Regions from separate parts of the Clostridium sp. LIBA-8553 genome, predicted to be linked through region 2. Evidence: a T-box and tRNA genes for the amino acid it is inferred to sense, from the RefSeq annotation. Region 2 holds a T-box; the other regions hold tRNA genes.

Region 1 (7,254 bases), 1.0 Mb from region 2:
CTACTCTTTTAAATGGAACATTTAATTTTTTAGTTATTTCAGGTAACATCATGTTTCCCATATTCTCTAAATAACCCATTAAATTATCCTTACATTCAGAACCATCATATACAATTGCTGTATTAACAAAGGAAACATCATCTGCAATATCAAAATCTTTCTCTATAAGAGCTATGTTTAAGTTATATTTTGATAACTCATATGCAACAGAGCATCCTATGATTCCTCCACCTAATATCAACACATCATAATCCATATGTTTCACTCCTAGCTCTTAGATATATTCTAATAAAAATTATATCATAAATTCCCAAAACTATTATGAAGATTAGTAAAATTATAAACATATAAAAAGGAGCGTTTAAACGCTCCTTAGAAATTTAATATAAAATTCTAAAAGATATTTAATACACTCCAATTATTTTATTGCTCTTGAGATATTTTATTTAAAATATCTCCTAATTGATTTATAAATTCACCATATGAAGCCCAATCACCATTCTTTTGTGCCTCTATAGCCTTATTAAATAAATCAGCAGCCTCTTTTATTCCACCATTATTTACTGGTATTTCACTAGTGATATTTCCATTATCATCAGAATTTTTTTCCTCTTCTGATGAACTATAGTTAAATAATTTTAGTAATGCCTTTTCAATACTTTCCTCTATAACTATTTTATCTCCATTAGAAAGTATAACCCTCTTCATTTCAGGCATACCATTTCCTGAATCAGCTTTTAAATAAATTGTATTCAAATATAATAAAGAGTCATCTATAGGAACAATAATTATATCACCATATATAACCTCTGATCCCTTTCCAGTCCAAAGACTTATTTCTTTAGATATATTAGGATCTTGTTGTATTCTATTCTTAAATAAAATCGGACTATATATAGTTCTTTGAGGAGGGAACTTGTACATCACTAATTCACCATAGTTATCTCCATCCATTCTTGCCCCAAGAAGAGCTACCATACTTTGTTTACCTCTCATATTAAAATAATCTAAAAGCATCATTTCAACATTCTCTTCTCCAGGTAACTTTGTCATAAGGTAAAGACCTTCATTTTCAAATTCATTATTTTTAGGTTCTTTTACACTATCGAAAATTGACTTTTCATTTCCTTCACTTTCCTGATTTAAATTTTCTCCCCCATGTTTAACAATCTCTAAAGATCTATCCCATAAATCTTCTTCAGTAAATAATTTAATAGGATCATCTACATGATACTTTGTTAAAACCTTACTTTGTAGTTCAAATAAGTTTTGAGGATATCTGAAATGTTCTTTTAAGTCTTGAGGCATTTCAGAAATAGGTTTAAATAAACCTTTATATATTTTTGAGTAACACTCAATTATAGGATCATTTTCATCTGCTATATAGAAATTAACATCTCCATTAAAAGCATCTACAACAACTTTAACAGAGTTTCTTATATAGTTTATTCCTTCATAAGGCTCTGAAAAAGGATATTTATCTGTTGTTGTATATGCATCCATCATCCAAACTAATCTTCCCTCATGAACTACCACATATGGATCATTATCATAAGTTAAGAAAGGCGCTATAGCCTGAACTCTCTCAACTATATTACGATTAAGAATTATTCTACTTTCTGATGTTATAGAACTAGACATTAACATTTTAGGGCTCTTTTCGTAAATACTAAATAATAATCTATTAAACGGTGTCATTTTTATTCCACCAGTTCCATTATAATTAAATGTATTTTCAGTATCACCTGTTGGATAATCAAATTCACCACCTTCAGTATTTACAATAACATATTCATTATCCCCTTCACCAAAATATATTCTTGGATTCTCAAGATTAATATCTGTATTATTGATTGTCGGTATATCCTTCATAACAAAATCAGGTTGTCCAGCTTCTGTTACACTATTAACTCTACTCATTGCTACTCCATATCCATGAGTATATCTAAGATGTTTGTTTTGCCATGTAGTCATAGCATCTCTATTTATTTCCCTTGGTGCAACAAATACTTGAGTATATTTTCCATTTATATCATATCTATCTGTATCAGCATCATTAAATTGATAGTAATTTTTTATAAGTTGAACTTGTTGATAGAAACTTAATAAAGGACCTGTTGAATTAACCTTTAAGTTTTCAATTATATCCTTATTAGCCTCTAGCTTTTCACTAGTTATATTCTCATTAGGTTCCATTTCTTTTACTTCAATATTATCAACATTAAAAGCCTTTTTAGTGGCATCAATATTATAAGAAATATAAGGTTTTTCTAATTCCATTTCATTTGGCTTAACAACAAATTGTTGAGTAAGAATTGCTACTACAGGTTCTAAGACAATAAGTACCGCAATTGCTGCAATTGATATTAATATAGGTCTAAATTTTGTTTTTAATATTGAAACAAAAACTATTATCGAAGCTATTACACAAGCTACAGCTATAACCTTATAAAATAATAGTGTTATCTTAACATCTGTATAGCTTGCTCCATAGGTTACTCCCCTAGTGCTATAAACTAAATTATATGCTTTTAATAAATAACCACCAGCTATAAGCAATGATAATATTGCTGCTAAAACTGCTAGTTGTTTTCCTGCAAATTTTCTTATGCCATCAACCTTACTATTTATAGTTATAACATTATCTTGGTTTTGATAAAATTTATCTTTAATACTTAAGGCTAAATATATTATAACTGTTATAAGAGCTAATATAACTATTAATGATATAGTAGCATTAAAAATAGATTGCACTAATGGAAGTTTAAAAACATAAAAAGATATATCTTTATTAAATATAGGATCTACCTCTCCAAAAGAAACTGCATTAGTAAATTGAAGAATTTTATACCATTGGGTTACCGCAGTAGCTCCAGCCCCTAATACTGATATTCCTAAATTTAATAACACTAAATATTTTTTGATTGATTTAAACTTAAATTCCCCTACTAAATTCTTTATACTTTTTCTTAAAGTAAAAAGATATATAGCTATAACAGCAAAATATATTATAAATATAGGTATAAATAATTTGCATATAGCTACTAGTTTAGTAAAAAATACATTTAAATATCCTACTTCTTTAAACCATTGAACATTAATAATAAAATTAGTTGAAACTAATAAAATTACAACTAGAAGTAAGACACTTATAAGAACTATATTTAGTATCTTATTTTTCAAAATTTCCCCTCCTTAAATTTTTAATATTTCATATATATACTTAAAATAAAACTTTATTAAAATTCAGATATATGTTAATAAGCTCTGAATTTTAATAAAATCTATATATAAACTTATATTTACAAATTCTATAAAGAAATATCACTTTAAATTAATTCATATCATCTGCTTCTTTTAATATATCTAGTAATATGTTATTCCCAGACTTCATAGAATGATGTCCCTTAATTGCTTCTATAAAGTCTAAATCATAATCATTTTCTCTTAGGTAATTAAATGCTTTATCTCCGTGATTATAATAAATGTGTATAGCTTTTATATTTTGAAACTTGCTCATTTTATTATTAGATAAACTTTTCCCTAAAACTAAAAAAGATTTTGTTATTGTATTTATTGGATAATATAATTTTCCTATATCATGTAACAAACCTAATTTAGAAAGTTTTTTTAATTGTATTTCTGAATCTATTCCTTTGGCTTTAGCTAAGTTAATACAATCCTTAGAAACTTTTATACAATGTAGTTGTTCTGACTTTTTTAGCCTTCTAAATAAACTTAATTCATAATCATTTAAAAAAATTTCTACATAAGTATAATCTAACTCTTTAAAATTAGCAGAAATAGCCCAAAAGAATTGCTTTATCCTGTAAGTCATATTAGGTATTCACCCTCTATTCTTATTAAAAATATTAATATTGTAAATTATAACATATAAAGATAATTATTATATATTATCTTTCCGTTAATATATTTATCCACCAATTAAATGTTTATATGTATATAACTTCTCTATTTTCTGTGGATAACTTGTTAGTTTTTTTGAATTCTTGTGGAAAAATTTTAAGATTAATTTGAAACTTATAGATTTTTTAGAATTGTTTATGTATTTAAGACAATAAAAAAACTCTAAACATTTGTTTAGAGTTTTTGGTGGAGGTAAGGAGATTCGAACTCCTGACCCCCTGCGTGCAAGGCAGGTGCTCTCCCAACTGAGCTATACCCCCAAAAATGGTGGACCTTCAGGGACTCGAACCCCGGACCTACCGGTTATGAGCCGGTTGCTCTAACCAACTGAGCTAAAGATCCATATTACCTGGCAACCACCTACTCTCCCACACAGTCTCCCGTGCAGTACCATCGGCCTCAATAGGCTTAACCTTCGTGTTCGGAATGGAAAACGGGTGTTACCCTAAAGAGCATCATCACCAGATGACATGTATATGTTATCAAATCTAAAATAATTTGTCAACATATTTTTTGAAAGTTTTTGTTCTTTCAAAATTGCACATATTTAATTTACTATATTTGGTCAAGCCCTCGATCTATTAGTATCGGTCAGCTGAACATGTTACCATGCTTACACCCCCGACCTATCAACCTTGTGTTCTTCAAGGGATCTTACTAGCTTACGCTATGGGAAATCTCATCTTGAGGTTGGCTTCACGCTTAGATGCTTTCAGCGTTTATCCATTCCCGACTTAGCTACCCAGCTGTGCTCCTGGCGGAACAACTGGTACACCAGAGGTCAGTCCATCCCGGTCCTCTCGTACTAAGGACAGCTCCTCTCAAATTTCCTACGCCCGCGACGGATAGGGACCGAACTGTCTCACGACGTTCTGAACCCAGCTCGCGTGCCGCTTTAATGGGCGAACAGCCCAACCCTTGGGACCTACTTCAGCCCCAGGATGCGACGAGCCGACATCGAGGTGCCAAACCTCCCCGTCGATGTGGACTCTTGGGGGAGATCAGCCTGTTATCCCCGAGGTAGCTTTTATCCGTTGAGCGATGGCCCTCCCACGAGGTACCACCGGATCACTAAGCCCGACTTTCGTCCCTGCTCCACTTGTGGGTGTCGCAGTCAGGCTCCCTTCTGCCTTTGCACTCTACGAACGATTTCCGACCGTTCTGAGGGAACCTTTGGGCGCCTCCGTTACTTTTTAGGAGGCGACCGCCCCAGTCAAACTGCCCACCTAACAATGTCCTGTGACCAGATTCATGGCCGCCAGTTAGAATTTCAGTACTGTCAGGGTGGTATCCCAAGGATGGCTCCACTAAGGCTGACGCCCTAGTTTCCTAGCCTCCCACCTATCCTGTACAGACAATACCAAAACTCAATGCTAAGCTACAGTAAAGCTCTACGGGGTCTTTCCGTCCAATCGCGGGTAGCGAGCATCTTCACTCGCACTACAACTTCGCCGGATTTACAGTTGAGACAGTGCCCAAGTCATTACGCCATTCGTGCGGGTCAGAACTTACCTGACAAGGAATTTCGCTACCTTAGGACCGTTATAGTTACGGCCGCCGTTTACTGGGGCTTAAGTTCACACCTTCGCTTGCGCTAAGTGTTCCCCTTAACCTTCCAGCACCGGGCAGGCGTCAGCCCCTATACATCAGCTTACGCTTTAGCAGAGACCTGTGTTTTTGCTAAACAGTTGCTTGGGCCTATTCTCTGCGGCCTACTCTCGTAGGCACCCCTTCTCGCGAACTTACGGGGTCAATTTGCCGAGTTCCTTAACTGTAATTCTTCCGCCGGCCTTAGGATTCTCTCCTCACCTACCTGTGTCGGTTTGCGGTACGGGCACTACTTCTCTCTCTAGACGCTTTTCTTGGCAGCGTGGAATCATGTACTTCGGTTCCGTGGAACCTTCCCCATCACGCCTCAGCATTATGAAAGCGGATTTGCCTACTTTCACTGCCTAAACGCTTAGACTAGCATCCAATAGCTAGCACACACTATCCTCCTGCGTCACGCCATCGATAATAACGATGGTAGTGGTACTGGAATATCAACCAGTTGTCCATCACCTACGCCTTTCGGCCTCGGCTTAGGTCCCGACTAACCCTCAGCGGACGAACCTTCCTGAGGAAACCTTAGGTTTTCGGCCTGTGGTATTCTCACCCACATCTCGCTACTGATGCCAACATTCTCACTCGTAACCAGTCCACCGCTCCTTACGGTACGACTTCAGCCCGGTTACGACGCTCTCCTACCGCTTGAACTAAGTTCAAGCCCGTAGCTTCGGTGGTAAGTTTAGCCCCGTTACATTTTCGGCGCAAGATCTCTCGACTAGTGAGCTATTACGCACTCTTTTAATGAATGGCTGCTTCTAAGCCAACATCCTAGTTGTCTTAGAAATCTCACATCCTTTCCCACTTAACTTACACTTTGGGACCTTAGCTGACGATCTGGGCTGTTTCCCTTTTGACCACGGATCTTATCATTCGTAGTCTGACTGCCGAGCTCAAAGTATGTGGCATTCGGAGTTTGATAAGGTTCGGTAAGCGCTATGCCCCCTAGCCCATTCAGTGCTCTACCTCCACTACTCATACTCGACGCTAGCCCTAAAGCTATTTCGGAGAGAACCAGCTATCTCCGGGTTCGATTGGAATTTCTCCGCTATCCACAGCTCATCCCATGCTTTTTCAACAGCAACGTGGTTCGGTCCTCCACGAGGTTTTACCCTCGCTTCAACCTGGCCATGGATAGGTCACCCGGTTTCGGGTCTACGGCATGCAACTAGTCGCCCTATTCAGACTCGGTTTCCCTTCGGCTCCGTACCTTAAGTACTTAACCTTGCTACATACCGTAACTCGTTGGCTCGTTCTACAAAAAGCACCTCATCACCCTCATAAGGGGCTCTGAGCGGTTGTAGGCACACGGTTTCAGGTTCTATTTCACTCCCCTCCCGGGGTTCTTTTCACCTTTCCCTCACGGTACTGCTTCACTATCGGTCATCAGGTAGTATTTAGCCTTGGGAGGTGGTCCTCCCTGCTTCCCACAAGGTTTCACGTGTCTCGTGGTACTCTGGATCATAACTCGTGGTCTTCTCGTTTCACTTACAGGACTATTACCTTCTACGGTGGAGCTTTCCAGCTCTCTTCAGTTACAATAGCCTCCACTTTTATGTTATGTCCACAACCCCGGAAACAAGTTTCCGGTTTGGGCTCTTTCCCTTTCGCTCGCCGCTACTAAGAAAATCGATTTTTCTTTCTCTTCCTCCAGGTACTTAGATGTTTCAGTTCCCTGGGTTACCTTCATTAAGCTATGTATTCACTTAATGATACATGGGG
Region 2 (7,254 bases):
CTTACCATCAAAAGATTTTTGGATTTGTTCACATAAACCCTTTACCATCTCTCCTGAAGGTCCTATTGTTCCATTCATGTTTTTTGGCATACCTGCAACTATAGTTTCTACTCCATATTCCTTGCATATTTTCATAACTGCCTCTACATCTTTAGTATAGCAATCTCTCTTTATAGTTGTTACACCTTGAGCAGTCCATCCAAGTGGATCACTTACAGCGACGCCTATAGTTTTACTTCCGATATCTAAACCTAAAATTCTCATTGAATCTCCTTATATAAACGAAAGAGTACCCTTTCGGGCACTCTTTGTTATTTTATCTCTAGATAAGATTTTATAACTTCTTCAAGTATTTCATCTCTTTCCAGTTTCCTTACTAAAGCTCTTGCCCCGTTGTAATTAGTGATGTAAGTAGGGTCACCTGAAATTAAGTATCCAACTAGCTGATTAACCGGGTTATAGCCTTTTTCCTTTAGTGAGTTGTATACATCAGTTAATATTGATTTAGTTAAATCTTCCTTATTTTTACTAAAATCAAACTGCATTGTGTGATCAAAATTGTTACTCATAACACGCTGCTTACTAGCAGCTCACCCCCTTACAGTAAATATATTTATTTTATATATCTACATATATTATTATCTTTTAAATTAGTTTTTATTCACGCTTTACTTTATAATCATTATAAACTATATTTACATAAAAGTACAACTATTTTACAAGTAATTCTACAACTTCTTTTGCTTTTTCTAATGCTTTAGCTATATTTTCTGGATTTTTTCCACCAGCTTGAGCCATGTCAGGTCTTCCACCTCCACCGCCTCCTACAACTGATGCAACTTCTTTAATAACTTTTCCACAATGAACTCCATTAGCTAATGAGTTTTTAGTTGCCATAGCTACTAGATTTACTTTTCCATCATTATCACTTGCTAGAACAACTATTCCGTTATTTAATTTATTTCTAACCTTATCAGCTAAATCTCTTAATGAGTTTCCATCAACATCTTTAAGCTCTGCTGTAACTAATTCAACTCCGTTTATTTCAACTTTGTTATTTAATATGTCATCTTCAGCACCTTGAACTAATTTAGCTTTAAGTTCTGCTATCTCTTTATCTTTTTCTTTTAACTCATGAGATTGAGCTGCTATTCTCTTAGTAACATCTTTTTCATTACACTTAAGCATTGAAGCAGCTTCCTTAAGCATATTGTTCTTAAGTTCCATGAATTTTAAAGCACTTATTCCAGTAACAGCCTCTATTCTTCTTATACCAGCTGCAACTCCTGACTCTGAAACTATCTTAAATAATCCAATTTCTCCTGAGTTAGCTACGTGAGTTCCTCCACATAATTCTTTTGAGAAATCTCCAACAGCAACAACTCTTACCTTTTCAGCATACTTTTCGTCAAAAAGACAAGTTGCTCCACTATTTTTAGCTTCATCTAATGACATTTCTTTTGTATCAACTACAGCTACAGTCATTATTTTCTCATTTACTAATAATTCAACTTTTTCTAATTCTTCCTCAGTTAAAGCTGCAAAATGAGTAAAGTCAAATCTTAATCTTTCTTCATCAACATATGAACCTGATTGGTTTACGTGATCTCCTAGAACTTCTCTTAAAGCTTCATGTAACATATGAGTTGCAGTATGATTTTTACATACATTAGCTCTTCTTGAGGCATCTACTGATAATTTAACTTCTTGACCTTCTTTTAAGCTTCCTTCTACAACTTTAATGTAGTGAACAAATTTTCCACCAACATTCTTCTTACAGTCAGTAACTATTGCCATTCCAGTTTCTGAAGTTATGTTACCTTTATCTCCAACTTGACCTCCCATTTCAGCATAGAATGGAGTTTTCTCTGTTAATAAGAATCCTTCTTCTCCTTCTGAAAGTTCAGTTTTGAATTCTTCGTTGTTTCCTAAAACTATAACTTTTGAGTTAAGTTCTAAGTTAACATATCCATCAAACTCAGTAACTATTGAAGCATCAACCTTGTTTACTGGACTTTCTTCACTTCCCATGTAGCTGCTTTCGCCTCTAGCATTTCTAGCTCTTTCTCTTTGCTCTTTCATTTCTTTATTAAAGTTTTCTATATCTAACTCTAATCCTTTTTCTTCTAAGATCTCTTGAGTAAGCTCTAGAGGGAATCCATAAGTATCATATAATTTGAAAGCTTTAGCTCCAGATAAAACTTTCTCATTCTTTTCTTCCATTTCTGAAATATAGCTCATAAGTATATCCATACCTGAATCTATTGTTTCATTAAATCTTTCTTCTTCTAACTTGATTATCTTCTTAATGTAATCAGCTTTTTCTTTAAGCTCTGGGTAAGCTTCTCCATAGTTTTCAACTACTGCATCAACCATTTCATTTAAGAATATTCCCTTAACCCCTAAAAGTCTACCATGTCTAGCAGCTCTTCTAAGAAGTCTTCTTAAAACATATCCTCTTCCTTCGTTTGATGGTTGAACTCCATCACATATTAAGAAAGTAACACTCTTACCGTGGTCAGTTATTATTCTTAATGATACATCAGTGTTTTTATCTTCTCCATATTTAGCATTTGTTAATTCACATGCTTTGTTTAATATATTTTTAACTGTATCTATTTCAAAGATGTTATCAACACCTTGCATTATTGTAGCTATTCTCTCAAGACCCATTCCTGTATCTATGTTCTTTTGAGCTAACTCGTTATAGTTTCCTTCTTCATCTTTATCAAATTGAGTGAAAACTAAGTTCCAGAATTCAACTATTCTATCAGCATCTGATGCTTCTAAGAACTCTTCAACAGTCTCAACTTTTCCTTCTCCTCTATCGAAGTGGATTTCTGTACATGGACCACATGGACCTACTCCGATTTCCCAGAAGTTATCATCTTTTCCTAATCTGAATATTCTGCTTGGATCTACATCTGTTTTACTAGTCCAAATATCATATGCTTCATCATCATTTAAGTATATTGTTACATATAACTTATCTTTAGGAATTCCTAAAGTTTCTGTTATGAACTCCCAAGCCCAAGGAATTATTTCTCCTTTAAAGTAATCTCCAAATGAGAAGTTTCCTAACATTTCAAAGAATGTACCATGTCTTGAAGTCTTACCAACATTCTCTATATCACCAGTTCTTATACACTTTTGACAAGTTGTTATTCTTCTCTTTGGTGGTTCCTCTAATCCTGTGAAGTAAGGCTTTAAAGGTGCCATACCAGCGTTTATTAATAATAAACTCTTATCGTTTTTAGGTACTAGTGGAAATGATTGTAATCTTAAATGATCTTTGCTTTCAAAAAAGCTTAAGTACTTTTCTCTTAATTCATTTGCTCCCATGAATTTCATAATTCTTTACCTCCAAATTTTATGTATTTATCCTTTTGCTTCAATCTTTAATCTCTCTGTTCTTTAAAACAGAATAAAAATTTACTCAGCTATCAGATAAGTTTTTTTATTTTATCATTAGTTTTACACACAAAAAAAGAACATAAAAACAAACACCCCTAAAACTCAAGGGACGAAAGCCTATGCTCCGCGGTACCACCCTAATTATGTAAAACTACATCACTCTAAAAAATATAGCTCAAAGATAGCTTCAACACCTCTTTTAAGAAGTTCTCACCACCCACTTCCTCTCTGGATAAAAGATAAATGCCTACTCATTCTCGTCAACGCTTTTTATTTAGTTATTATAGGCAAATTATAAGAAAAATTTCTTCACATGTCAATATAATTGCCAATTATATGTATGTCTATTTCATTAAAATTCCTTTATATTATATGTTAAACTTAAATATTTCACACAAATACTAAACTTCTCTTTTGGCTATGTCTTCTTATAAGACCCTGTTTTAGTGAATGTTGATTTTTCGCTAGTCCTTCTGATTTAACTACTCATTAAGATGTTCTTACAGTTCTATCTAAAAATCAATATGAGTTTAAAATATTAGCCTTTTATAAAAACATATAATAATCCCAATCTTCATATATCACCTTAATTATAACTGCTATAGGAACTATAAATACCATGCCCATAAGCCCTCCTATTTGTTCTCCAATTAAAAGCAATATTATGATTAATATTGGATGCATATCTATACTCTCTGCTGTAATTTTAGGTGCTATTAAGTTTCCTTCTATTTGTTGAATTATTAAGAAAGTTAATATAACCCATAAAACTTTACTTGGCCCTTCCACTAGTGCCACAATAATCGCTGGAATTGCTCCTAAAATAGCTCCAAAGTAAGGTACTATGTTTAATAAGGCATTTAAGAATGCCAATAATAATGGAAACTTTAAACCTAATATGAGCATCCCTATAAAAGTCATAACTCCAACTAATAAACTTAAAAGCAATTGACCTAAAATATATTTACCTAAAACCCTATCTATATCCCTTCCAAGATTTTTTAATAAGGCTCTTTTGTTCATAGGGCAAAAATATAAAAATTTATTAGAAAGCAACTCTCCATAAGCTAAAAAATAGTAAGCTAAAACCGGTATTACAGCAAAAGCTAAAATATTTTCAGAGAATCCAATTAAATTATTTATAATATTATTAGCAAAGTTAGCTATAAATATATTCAATTTTTCTGTAGCTTGAACCTCAATAACATTAAAAACTCCTGAATCCATAAACTTCATTTTCATTGATAAGTCATTTATAAAAGTTTCAATACTATTTATAAGGCCATCAAAGCTTTCTCCCTCTTTAAACATACTTGGAATTAGAGCCATGAAAAAGAATAATATTAGAAGAATTATTCCTACTACCACAACCATAGCTAAAAAGTTCTTATTAAGTTTTGTTTTTTCATACAGAACTCTATTTAAAGGTTTTAGAATATATGCAAAAACTCCTGATGCTATTATTATGAGAACCGTATTTCTAAAAGCTTCAAATTTATAGAAAAGAAATATAAATAAAGCTACTATCAATATAATGATTATATTTCTAGTTAATTTTCTTTTATTTTTCAAAGCCTCAAACATTCTAACTCCTTCTTTCACTTAATATCAAAAATAATCTAAGACAAATAATAGAATAATCCTTTCTCTTTTATAAACTGATTAAATAATTATTTAGTCTTTATAACATTTGGCAGGAAGCATTCTCATATTTATATTCTTGTTACCCAAAAACAAAATATTCTCCTCTCCCAAAATAGTCTCTTTTAGTTGAACAACTCTTTTTCCATTCTTAAACTTATCAAAGATTCCCCCAACCACAATTAGTCCTCTTATATAAAAATCATAGTCTATTAAAATATCCTCTAATATACCAATCATATGTCCATCCTTATTTATTAGATCAAAATTTTTTATTTCGCTAAATTTTAATCCTTTATGTATATGTACTCCTTGAACCATAATAGTCTCACTTAAGGAAATTACATTAGTTAAATCTACATAATCTCTCTTTGAAAATAATTTTTTTGTTACTATGAATCCCATGATTTTTCCATTGAAATAATCCATAGCAAGATCACATACAACTCCAACCTTTTTTCCATTAGAATCAAAAACCTTAAGGCCAATTAAATCTCTTACTCTATACATCCTAAAAGTCATCCCTTCCTAATTCAAGCAAAGTCATTAGTAATATATTTAGTATTATCTATATCTTTCCAAAAAATACGTAGTTTTAATCTTATTTTAGAATTATTTCCATATTAAGCGTAGTTCATTAACTCTCGAACAATATTCTCTAAAAACTTATAAAAAGCTAAAATAAAAAAGCCCCCTTGCGGGAGCTTTTTATTAAAGTAGGCTTTCGATTATTCCTCCACCTACAACTAAATCATCTTTATAGAAAACTACAGATTGGCCTTTAGTTATGGCTCTTTGTTTATCTTCAAAAGAAACCTTAACTCTTCCATTTTCCATAGGACTTATAGTAGCCTTAGCTGGTTTAGCTGAATATCTAATTTTAGCTTCAACTTCCATTGGCCCTTCAAGTTCATCTACAGATATTAAGTTTACCTCTTTACAAACTAAATCAGTTTTAAAGATATCTTCTTCTGGTCCAACTACAACTGTGTTAGTTACAGGGTTTATATCTGTAACGAATACTGGTCTTCCAAGAGCTAATCCTAAGCCTTTTCTTTGACCTATTGTGTAATAAACTATTCCTTTATGTTTTCCTAAAACATTTCCTTGCTTATCAACAAAGTTTCCTTCTCTAACTTTGTTTGGAGCAGCTTCACATATGTATCTTCCATGATTATTATCTGGAATAAAGCATATTTCCTCACTGTCCTTCTTATTATGAACATCTAGACCAATTTCTTTAGCAATTTCTCTAATCTTATCCTTAGTGTATTCTCCACAAGGCATTAAAGTATGCTCTAACTGCTCTTGAGTTAAATTATATAAAGCATATGTTTGGTCTTTTCTGTCATCATTTGCTCTTATAAGTTGGAATCTTCCATCTCTCTCTTCAATTTTAGCATAGTGACCTGTAGCAACATAGTCAGCACCTATACCTTTAGCTTTTTGTAAAAGCTCATTAAATTTAAGATATTTATTACATGCAATACATGGATTTGGAGTTCTTCCTTGTATGTACTCATCAACAAAGTAATCTATTACGTTTCTTTTAAAACTATCTCTAAAGTTTAAAACGTAAAAAGGAATGCCTATTTTCTGAGCAACTCTTCTTGCATCATCAACGGCTGAAAGAGAACAACATCCACCTTCTCTCTCTTCATATTCCTTATCTTCTTGCCATATTTGCATTGTAACACCAATTACATCATATCCCTGTTCCTTTAAAAGGTAAGCAGCAACGGAGCTATCAACTCCGCCACTCATACCTATAACAACCTTTTTCTTTGTCACAAAATCACCACTTTAATTATTATTCTTAGCCGTGAACATGCTCATGTATGTCATGTGAATGTTCTTTCATATCCCAAGGTTCTAAACCTTGACTTTTTCTATAGTCGTTTATAGCTTTGTGTATAGCTTCTTCAGCTAATACTGAGCAATGCATTTTTACTGGTGGAAGACCATCTAAAGCTTCAGCAACAGCTTTATTTGATAATTCCCAAGCTTCTTCTACAGTTTTTCCTTTTATAAGCTCTGTAGCCATACTTGATGAAGCTATAGCAGATCCACATCCATAAGTTTCGAATTTAACATCTTCTATGATGTTGTTTTCTATTTTAAGATATATTCTCATTATATCTCCACATTTAGCATTACCAACTTCTCCGATTCCGTTAGCATCTTTTATTTCTCCTACAT
Region 3 (7,254 bases), on a different contig from region 2:
AGGTAATGCTCCCATTACGTCACCTAAGCCTCCAGTTTTTATAAATGGATTTGCTTCTGATGTTGCAAATAAAACTTTTATCATTTTAAAACCTCCCCATAAAACGCTTTTTCTCTTACATTTTATTTAATATGTGCACTCTCTTCTCCCTCTTCTTTTGTTTCACTTTTTACTATTCTTTCAAAAACAGATACTGCCATTGGTGGAATCTTTATAGTTAAAGTATACGGTTGATTATGACACCATCCCTCTTTTGAGCACAATGTATCTTCAATAACTTGTCCAGAACCACCATACTCCTCTCTATCTGTATTGAATATTTCTCTATAAGAACCCTCTTCTGGAACTCCTATATTAAAATCATAATAAACCATAGGAGTAAAATTGCATACAAATATTTTATAATTATCTATATTTTTACTTCTTCTTATAAAAATATATATGCTTTGTTCATTATTATCAGCATCAATCCATTGAAATCCTTCTTGATAATAATCTAGCTCCCAAAGCTCAGGAGTGTTTTTATAAAAATTATTTATATCCTTAAAGAACTTTTGAGTTTTTCTATGCATTTCAAAATCCTTCATTAACTTCCACTCAAGTTCCTCATACTCTCTCCATTCTATAAACTGCCCGAATTCACATCCCATAAATATAAGTTTCTTTCCTGGATGGCCATACATATATCCCATATAAGCTCTTAGATTAGAAAATTTATTCCAATAATCGCCATACATCTTATCCAAAAGAGATTTTTTGCCATGGACAACCTCATCATGAGATATAGGTAATATAAACTTTTCTGAATGATGGTACATCATAGGGAATGTTAATTTATTATGATGATATTTTCTATATATAGGATCTAGTTCATTATATTCTAAAGTATCATTCATCCAACCCATATTCCATTTAAAATCAAAACCTAATCCACCATATTCAACAGCATTAGTTACATTCGGCCAAGCTGTTGACTCTTCTGCAATTGTAAAAATACCCGTGTTATATAATTTTATTGCTTCATTGAATTCTTTTATAAATTGAATTGCCTCTAAATTTTCACTTCCTCCATATATATTTGGAATCCATTCTCCATGATTTCTTCCATAATTTAAATAAATCATATTAGAAACTGCATCAACTCTTAATCCATCAATATGAAATTCATTTATCCAATAAAAAGCATTAGAAATTAAGAAACTTTTTACCTCTGGTTTTCCTAAATCAAAGTTAAAAGTACCCCATCCCTTGTTATCTGCCTTCCAACCTTCTTCATATTCATAAGTAGGAGTACCATCAAACATATATAATCCTTGTTCATCTTTACAAAAATGTCCTGGCACCCAATCTAAAATAATTCCTATATCATCTTTATGAAGAGCATTTATTAGCTTTTTTAATCCTTTTATATCTCCATATCTACTTGTTACTGAATAATAACCTGTTGCTTGATATCCCCAAGAAGCATCTAATGGATGTTCATTTAAAGGCATAAGCTCTACATGAGTATATCCCATATCCTTAACATATTTAGGTAAAATATTGCTTAGCTCTTCATAAGACATGAATTTATTGTTTTCTTTTCTCTTCCATGAGCCAAGATGTAATTCATATATATTCATAGGACTTTCAAAATAGTTAGTTTTTTTTCTTTTATTTAACCACTTTTTATCTGTCCATCTTATTTTAGTTTTTTCACATAAAACAGAAGCTGTATTTGGTCTAACTTCTGAATACACTCCATAAGGATCTGATTTTAATACTATTTTTCCATCAGCTTGCTCAACATAATATTTATATTTAAGTCCCTCTTTTAATCTAGGAATAAATAAACTCCAAAGGCCTGTATCATTTATCTTTTCAAGCCTATTTTCTTCCTTAGCTTCCCAATTTGAAAAATCTCCAACTAAAAATATATTTTTAGCCCTTGGAGCCCATACGGTAAATCTTACTCCACGTTTTCTATTTTCACTAGTAAAATGAGCTCCCATAAACTTATATGCATTATAATTTTTTCCTTCGTGGAATAAATATAAATCTTCTTCACTAAATATTTCATTTTTCATTGAAGATTTATTCTTGTCTCTATTCTTCAAATCAACAGATTTTATCTCTAATTCCTTATTTTCTAACTCTAATATAGTCATCACAAATCCCCTTCCCCTTTGTAATATATAAACCTAAAAAATAATTTTATTTATAAAACTTTGAAAGCAATAATTTAATTAAATTATTTTAAAATACTTATTTTCGAAATTTAACCTATTACTATATTAAATGTATTTTTTTACCAAAACAATATTTAAAAAATTCGTAACGTTAAAGTAATTTTTATAAAAAAAGCTACAAAAGAGATTTTACTCTTTTGTAGCTCCTAAATATTACTTATTTAATTTAATTTTCATAATTTCTTCTTCTAAATTCTTTATAAGATTATCAATATCTTCTGTATCTTTATTGGCTAAAATGAAATTTCTTTTTTTAAGCTTTAACTCAACTAATTTTTCTTCTAAAGATTCTAATTTTGCCATCTCAATACACTCCCCACTCAAATTTCTGCAACATACATACTTAGCCCCAACTTTAAAACTTATATTTATTATATAATAAATTGGTCAGTAGTACATAACAAAATTGTTAAATATAAAAATTCAATTTATCGGAAGTGCTTTTTTATGCTCATATATCCGTAAACAGGAACTCCTAGAAGTATTAGAATAAATCCATACATTACAATCTCAGCTCCTGAAGCATATATCGCCCAAGTTGCAAAAGCAAAGCCTATTAAACATCTTATAATTAAACTTAAATGCTTTTTAAAAGTAGGTTTTTTATCTTCTTTAACCATTAATATTATTTCAGCAATAGTTGAAATAGCGTATATTGGTAAGTAACTTAAAGTAGCTAATACAACTATAAAGTTGTATGCACCTGCTAATCCTTTAGTAAAATTCATTAAGAATATAATGTTAATAAATATGCTTCCTATTATTAAAGCTATATATGGAGTATCGTACTTAGGATGTAATTTAGCAAATGCACTAGGGAAAATTCCATCTTCTCCAGCAGCATAAGCAACCCTAGCCGTTGATAATAACCATCCCATACCAGTTCCTAAAATACTAATAGCTATAGCTACATTTAAAACATCTAAACTCTTTAAATTTAAAACTTTAACTATTATATCTGATATAGGTGCAGTACTTGTGGCTAATTCATTTTGACTCATAGCTCCCATAGCCACAATACTTATTAATATATACAACACTGTACTGATCAGCATTCCCATAATAGTACTTCTTTTTACGTTTTTTTCAGGATTTTTTATTTCACCACCTGCAACTGATGCAGTCTCTAATCCCATAAACGCCCATAAGGTTAAGGACGCTGCCATAGGAATAGTAGAAATACCTTTTCCCTCTGGGAACATTGGTGTTAAGTTTGCAGGATTAAAATACATCAATCCAACAATAATAAAGAATACAAATAATAAAACTTTAAAGACAGTTATTACAGAAGTAACTCTCCCCGCTAACTTTGTTCCTCTTATATTTATATAAGTAGAACTCCATAAAATTGCTGAGCAAAATAAAAATCCTACTATTGGGGAATTAGTTAAAGATGTTACTACTTCACCTAAATAAGTTGCAACAACTATAAAAATAGTGGCATTTCCAATCCATGACCCATTCCAATAAAGCCATGCTGTCATAAATCCCATAAAGTTCCCATAAGCTAATCTAGAATACTCATATGTTCCTCCAGTCTTAGGAATTTTTGATCCTAAGTTAGCAAATGTTAAAGCTAATATTAAAGCTCCTAGTCCTGTTAATATCCATGCTATTATTGTAGCACCTGGACCAGAAACACCTGCTAAACTTGCTGGAAGCATAAATATTCCCGACCCCATCATATTTCCAACTACAAGTGCAGTAGCTGTAAATAATCCTATTTCCTTTTTTAATTTAGGTTCTCCCATCTTTTAATCCTCCTAAAAGTGAATAAATCAAAAAATATTGATTTTTAACTATATAAAAAGCTAGTTTATTTCTCCTTTAAATACTTCCATTTATAACTATAATTAAATTTCTACATTTCCTAATTTATTCTCTACAATATAAACTATAAATACAAATCTAATCACTTAAAGAAAATCATAAATTTTAGAACTATATAACTTTAAATCATTAAAGTCAAAAATTTTTTATACACTTTATAAAGACATTTTGAATTTAAGCTATAAAATTATGTTCTATTTTATATTTCTATTTTATATTTCTACTTCATATTAAACTTAATTATATATTAGTTTTTCTCAATATAAAACTTATAATAATAATTAAAATTTAACTATCATAAATAATTATAAATAAAAACATAAATATTTTCTATAAAATATAAATATTTATGTGTTAATTTTTGTAAAAATACTTTAAACGCAGTTAATATATGTTTTTATTTAGGAAATAGCCAAAAACATAGTTCTATATTTTGCCTAATAAAAGTTAGAACCACCTTTATTTAAAAGGTGGTTCTAAAATTAATATACAACAGCACCTAATATTTTAATAAATAAACAATAAGAACTTTATGTTATACTATATCCTAAATATGAAAATGAGATTATCTTTTGTTACTATATTAAATAAATTAGACTGATTAAAGCTTATATTATTTTGCAAAATAAAAAAGCTATGAACTCTGTTCATAGCTTTAATGGTGGAGGTAAGGAGATTCGAACTCCTGACCCCCTGCGTGCAAGGCAGGTGCTCTCCCAACTGAGCTATACCCCCAAAAATGGTGGACCTTCAGGGACTCGAACCCCGGACCTACCGGTTATGAGCCGGTTGCTCTAACCAACTGAGCTAAAGATCCATATTACCTGGCAACCACCTACTCTCCCACACAGTCTCCCGTGCAGTACCATCGGCCTCAATAGGCTTAACCTTCGTGTTCGGAATGGAAAACGGGTGTTACCCTAAAGAGCATCATCACCAGATGACATGTATATGTTATCAAATCTAAAATAATTTGTCAACATATTTTTTGAAAGTTTTTGTTCTTTCAAAATTGCACATATTTAATTTACTATATTTGGTCAAGCCCTCGATCTATTAGTATCGGTCAGCTGAACATGTTACCATGCTTACACCCCCGACCTATCAACCTTGTGTTCTTCAAGGGATCTTACTAGCTTACGCTATGGGAAATCTCATCTTGAGGTTGGCTTCACGCTTAGATGCTTTCAGCGTTTATCCATTCCCGACTTAGCTACCCAGCTGTGCTCCTGGCGGAACAACTGGTACACCAGAGGTCAGTCCATCCCGGTCCTCTCGTACTAAGGACAGCTCCTCTCAAATTTCCTACGCCCGCGACGGATAGGGACCGAACTGTCTCACGACGTTCTGAACCCAGCTCGCGTGCCGCTTTAATGGGCGAACAGCCCAACCCTTGGGACCTACTTCAGCCCCAGGATGCGACGAGCCGACATCGAGGTGCCAAACCTCCCCGTCGATGTGGACTCTTGGGGGAGATCAGCCTGTTATCCCCGAGGTAGCTTTTATCCGTTGAGCGATGGCCCTCCCACGAGGTACCACCGGATCACTAAGCCCGACTTTCGTCCCTGCTCCACTTGTGGGTGTCGCAGTCAGGCTCCCTTCTGCCTTTGCACTCTACGAACGATTTCCGACCGTTCTGAGGGAACCTTTGGGCGCCTCCGTTACTTTTTAGGAGGCGACCGCCCCAGTCAAACTGCCCACCTAACAATGTCCTGTGACCAGATTCATGGCCGCCAGTTAGAATTTCAGTACTGTCAGGGTGGTATCCCAAGGATGGCTCCACTAAGGCTGACGCCCTAGTTTCCTAGCCTCCCACCTATCCTGTACAGACAATACCAAAACTCAATGCTAAGCTACAGTAAAGCTCTACGGGGTCTTTCCGTCCAATCGCGGGTAGCGAGCATCTTCACTCGCACTACAACTTCGCCGGATTTACAGTTGAGACAGTGCCCAAGTCATTACGCCATTCGTGCGGGTCAGAACTTACCTGACAAGGAATTTCGCTACCTTAGGACCGTTATAGTTACGGCCGCCGTTTACTGGGGCTTAAGTTCACACCTTCGCTTGCGCTAAGTGTTCCCCTTAACCTTCCAGCACCGGGCAGGCGTCAGCCCCTATACATCAGCTTACGCTTTAGCAGAGACCTGTGTTTTTGCTAAACAGTTGCTTGGGCCTATTCTCTGCGGCCTACTCTCGTAGGCACCCCTTCTCGCGAACTTACGGGGTCAATTTGCCGAGTTCCTTAACTGTAATTCTTCCGCCGGCCTTAGGATTCTCTCCTCACCTACCTGTGTCGGTTTGCGGTACGGGCACTACTTCTCTCTCTAGACGCTTTTCTTGGCAGCGTGGAATCATGTACTTCGGTTCCGTGGAACCTTCCCCATCACGCCTCAGCATTATGAAAGCGGATTTGCCTACTTTCACTGCCTAAACGCTTAGACTAGCATCCAATAGCTAGCACACACTATCCTCCTGCGTCACGCCATCGATAATAACGATGGTAGTGGTACTGGAATATCAACCAGTTGTCCATCACCTACGCCTTTCGGCCTCGGCTTAGGTCCCGACTAACCCTCAGCGGACGAACCTTCCTGAGGAAACCTTAGGTTTTCGGCCTGTGGGATTCTCACCCACATCTCGCTACTGATGCCAACATTCTCACTCGTAACCAGTCCACCGCTCCTTACGGTACGACTTCAGCCCGGTTACGACGCTCTCCTACCGCTTGAACTAAGTTCAAGCCCGTAGCTTCGGTGGTAAGTTTAGCCCCGTTACATTTTCGGCGCAAGATCTCTCGACTAGTGAGCTATTACGCACTCTTTTAATGAATGGCTGCTTCTAAGCCAACATCCTAGTTGTCTTAGAAATCTCACATCCTTTCCCACTTAACTTACACTTTGGGACCTTAGCTGACGATCTGGGCTGTTTCCCTTTTGACCACGGATCTTATCATTCGTAGTCTGACTGCCGAGCTCAAAGTATGTGGCATTCGGAGTTTGATAAGGTTCGGTAAGCGCTATGCCCCCTAGCCCATTCAGTGCTCTACCTCCACTACTCATACTCGACGCTAGCCCTAAAGCTATTTCGGAGAGAACCAGCTATCTCCGGGTTCGATTGGAATTTCTCCGCTATCCACAGCTCATCCCATGCTTTTTCAACAGCAACGTGGTTCGGTCCTCCACGAGGTTTTACCCTC

Evidence for each region. A T-box is a leader RNA that pairs with one kind of tRNA and senses whether it is charged. The one in region 2 lies ahead of alaS (alanine--tRNA ligase), so its partner is inferred to be a tRNA-Ala.
Region 1: it encodes a tRNA-Ala, which carries the amino acid that the T-box ahead of alaS (alanine--tRNA ligase) is inferred to sense. The anticodon was not compared.
Region 3: it encodes a tRNA-Ala, which carries the amino acid that the T-box ahead of alaS (alanine--tRNA ligase) is inferred to sense. The anticodon was not compared.

The regions. Positions count from the first base shown of each region.
Region 1 is NZ_CM173489.1:3,510,453-3,517,706, reverse strand. Features, by position in the region: gene AC2JAQ_RS16065 (NAD(P)/FAD-dependent oxidoreductase) at 1-256, opposite strand, end outside; gene AC2JAQ_RS16060 (UPF0182 family protein) at 424-3,183, opposite strand; gene AC2JAQ_RS16055 (HD domain-containing protein) at 3,335-3,838, opposite strand; tRNA gene AC2JAQ_RS16050 (tRNA-Ala) at 4,112-4,187, opposite strand; tRNA gene AC2JAQ_RS16045 (tRNA-Ile) at 4,193-4,269, opposite strand; rRNA gene rrf (5S ribosomal RNA) at 4,275-4,393, opposite strand; rRNA gene AC2JAQ_RS16035 (23S ribosomal RNA) at 4,489-7,254, opposite strand, start outside.
Region 2 is NZ_CM173489.1:2,503,933-2,511,186, forward strand. Features, by position in the region: gene ruvX (Holliday junction resolvase RuvX) at 1-264, opposite strand, end outside; gene AC2JAQ_RS11105 (IreB family regulatory phosphoprotein) at 312-569, opposite strand; gene alaS (alanine--tRNA ligase) at 712-3,351, opposite strand; T-box leader at 3,517-3,687, opposite strand; gene AC2JAQ_RS11115 (AI-2E family transporter) at 3,961-4,998, opposite strand; gene AC2JAQ_RS11120 (PRC-barrel domain-containing protein) at 5,089-5,565, opposite strand; gene mnmA (tRNA 2-thiouridine(34) synthase MnmA) at 5,767-6,846, opposite strand; gene nifU (Fe-S cluster assembly scaffold protein NifU) at 6,872-7,254, opposite strand, start outside.
Region 3 is NZ_JBXYBA010000002.1:16,634-23,887, forward strand. Features, by position in the region: gene glgA (glycogen synthase GlgA) at 1-81, opposite strand, end outside; gene glgB (1,4-alpha-glucan branching protein GlgB) at 123-2,066, opposite strand; gene AC2JAQ_RS16440 (hypothetical protein) at 2,382-2,531, opposite strand; gene AC2JAQ_RS16445 (APC family permease) at 2,657-3,979, opposite strand; tRNA gene AC2JAQ_RS16450 (tRNA-Ala) at 4,718-4,793, opposite strand; tRNA gene AC2JAQ_RS16455 (tRNA-Ile) at 4,799-4,875, opposite strand; rRNA gene rrf (5S ribosomal RNA) at 4,881-4,999, opposite strand; rRNA gene AC2JAQ_RS16465 (23S ribosomal RNA) at 5,095-7,254, opposite strand, start outside.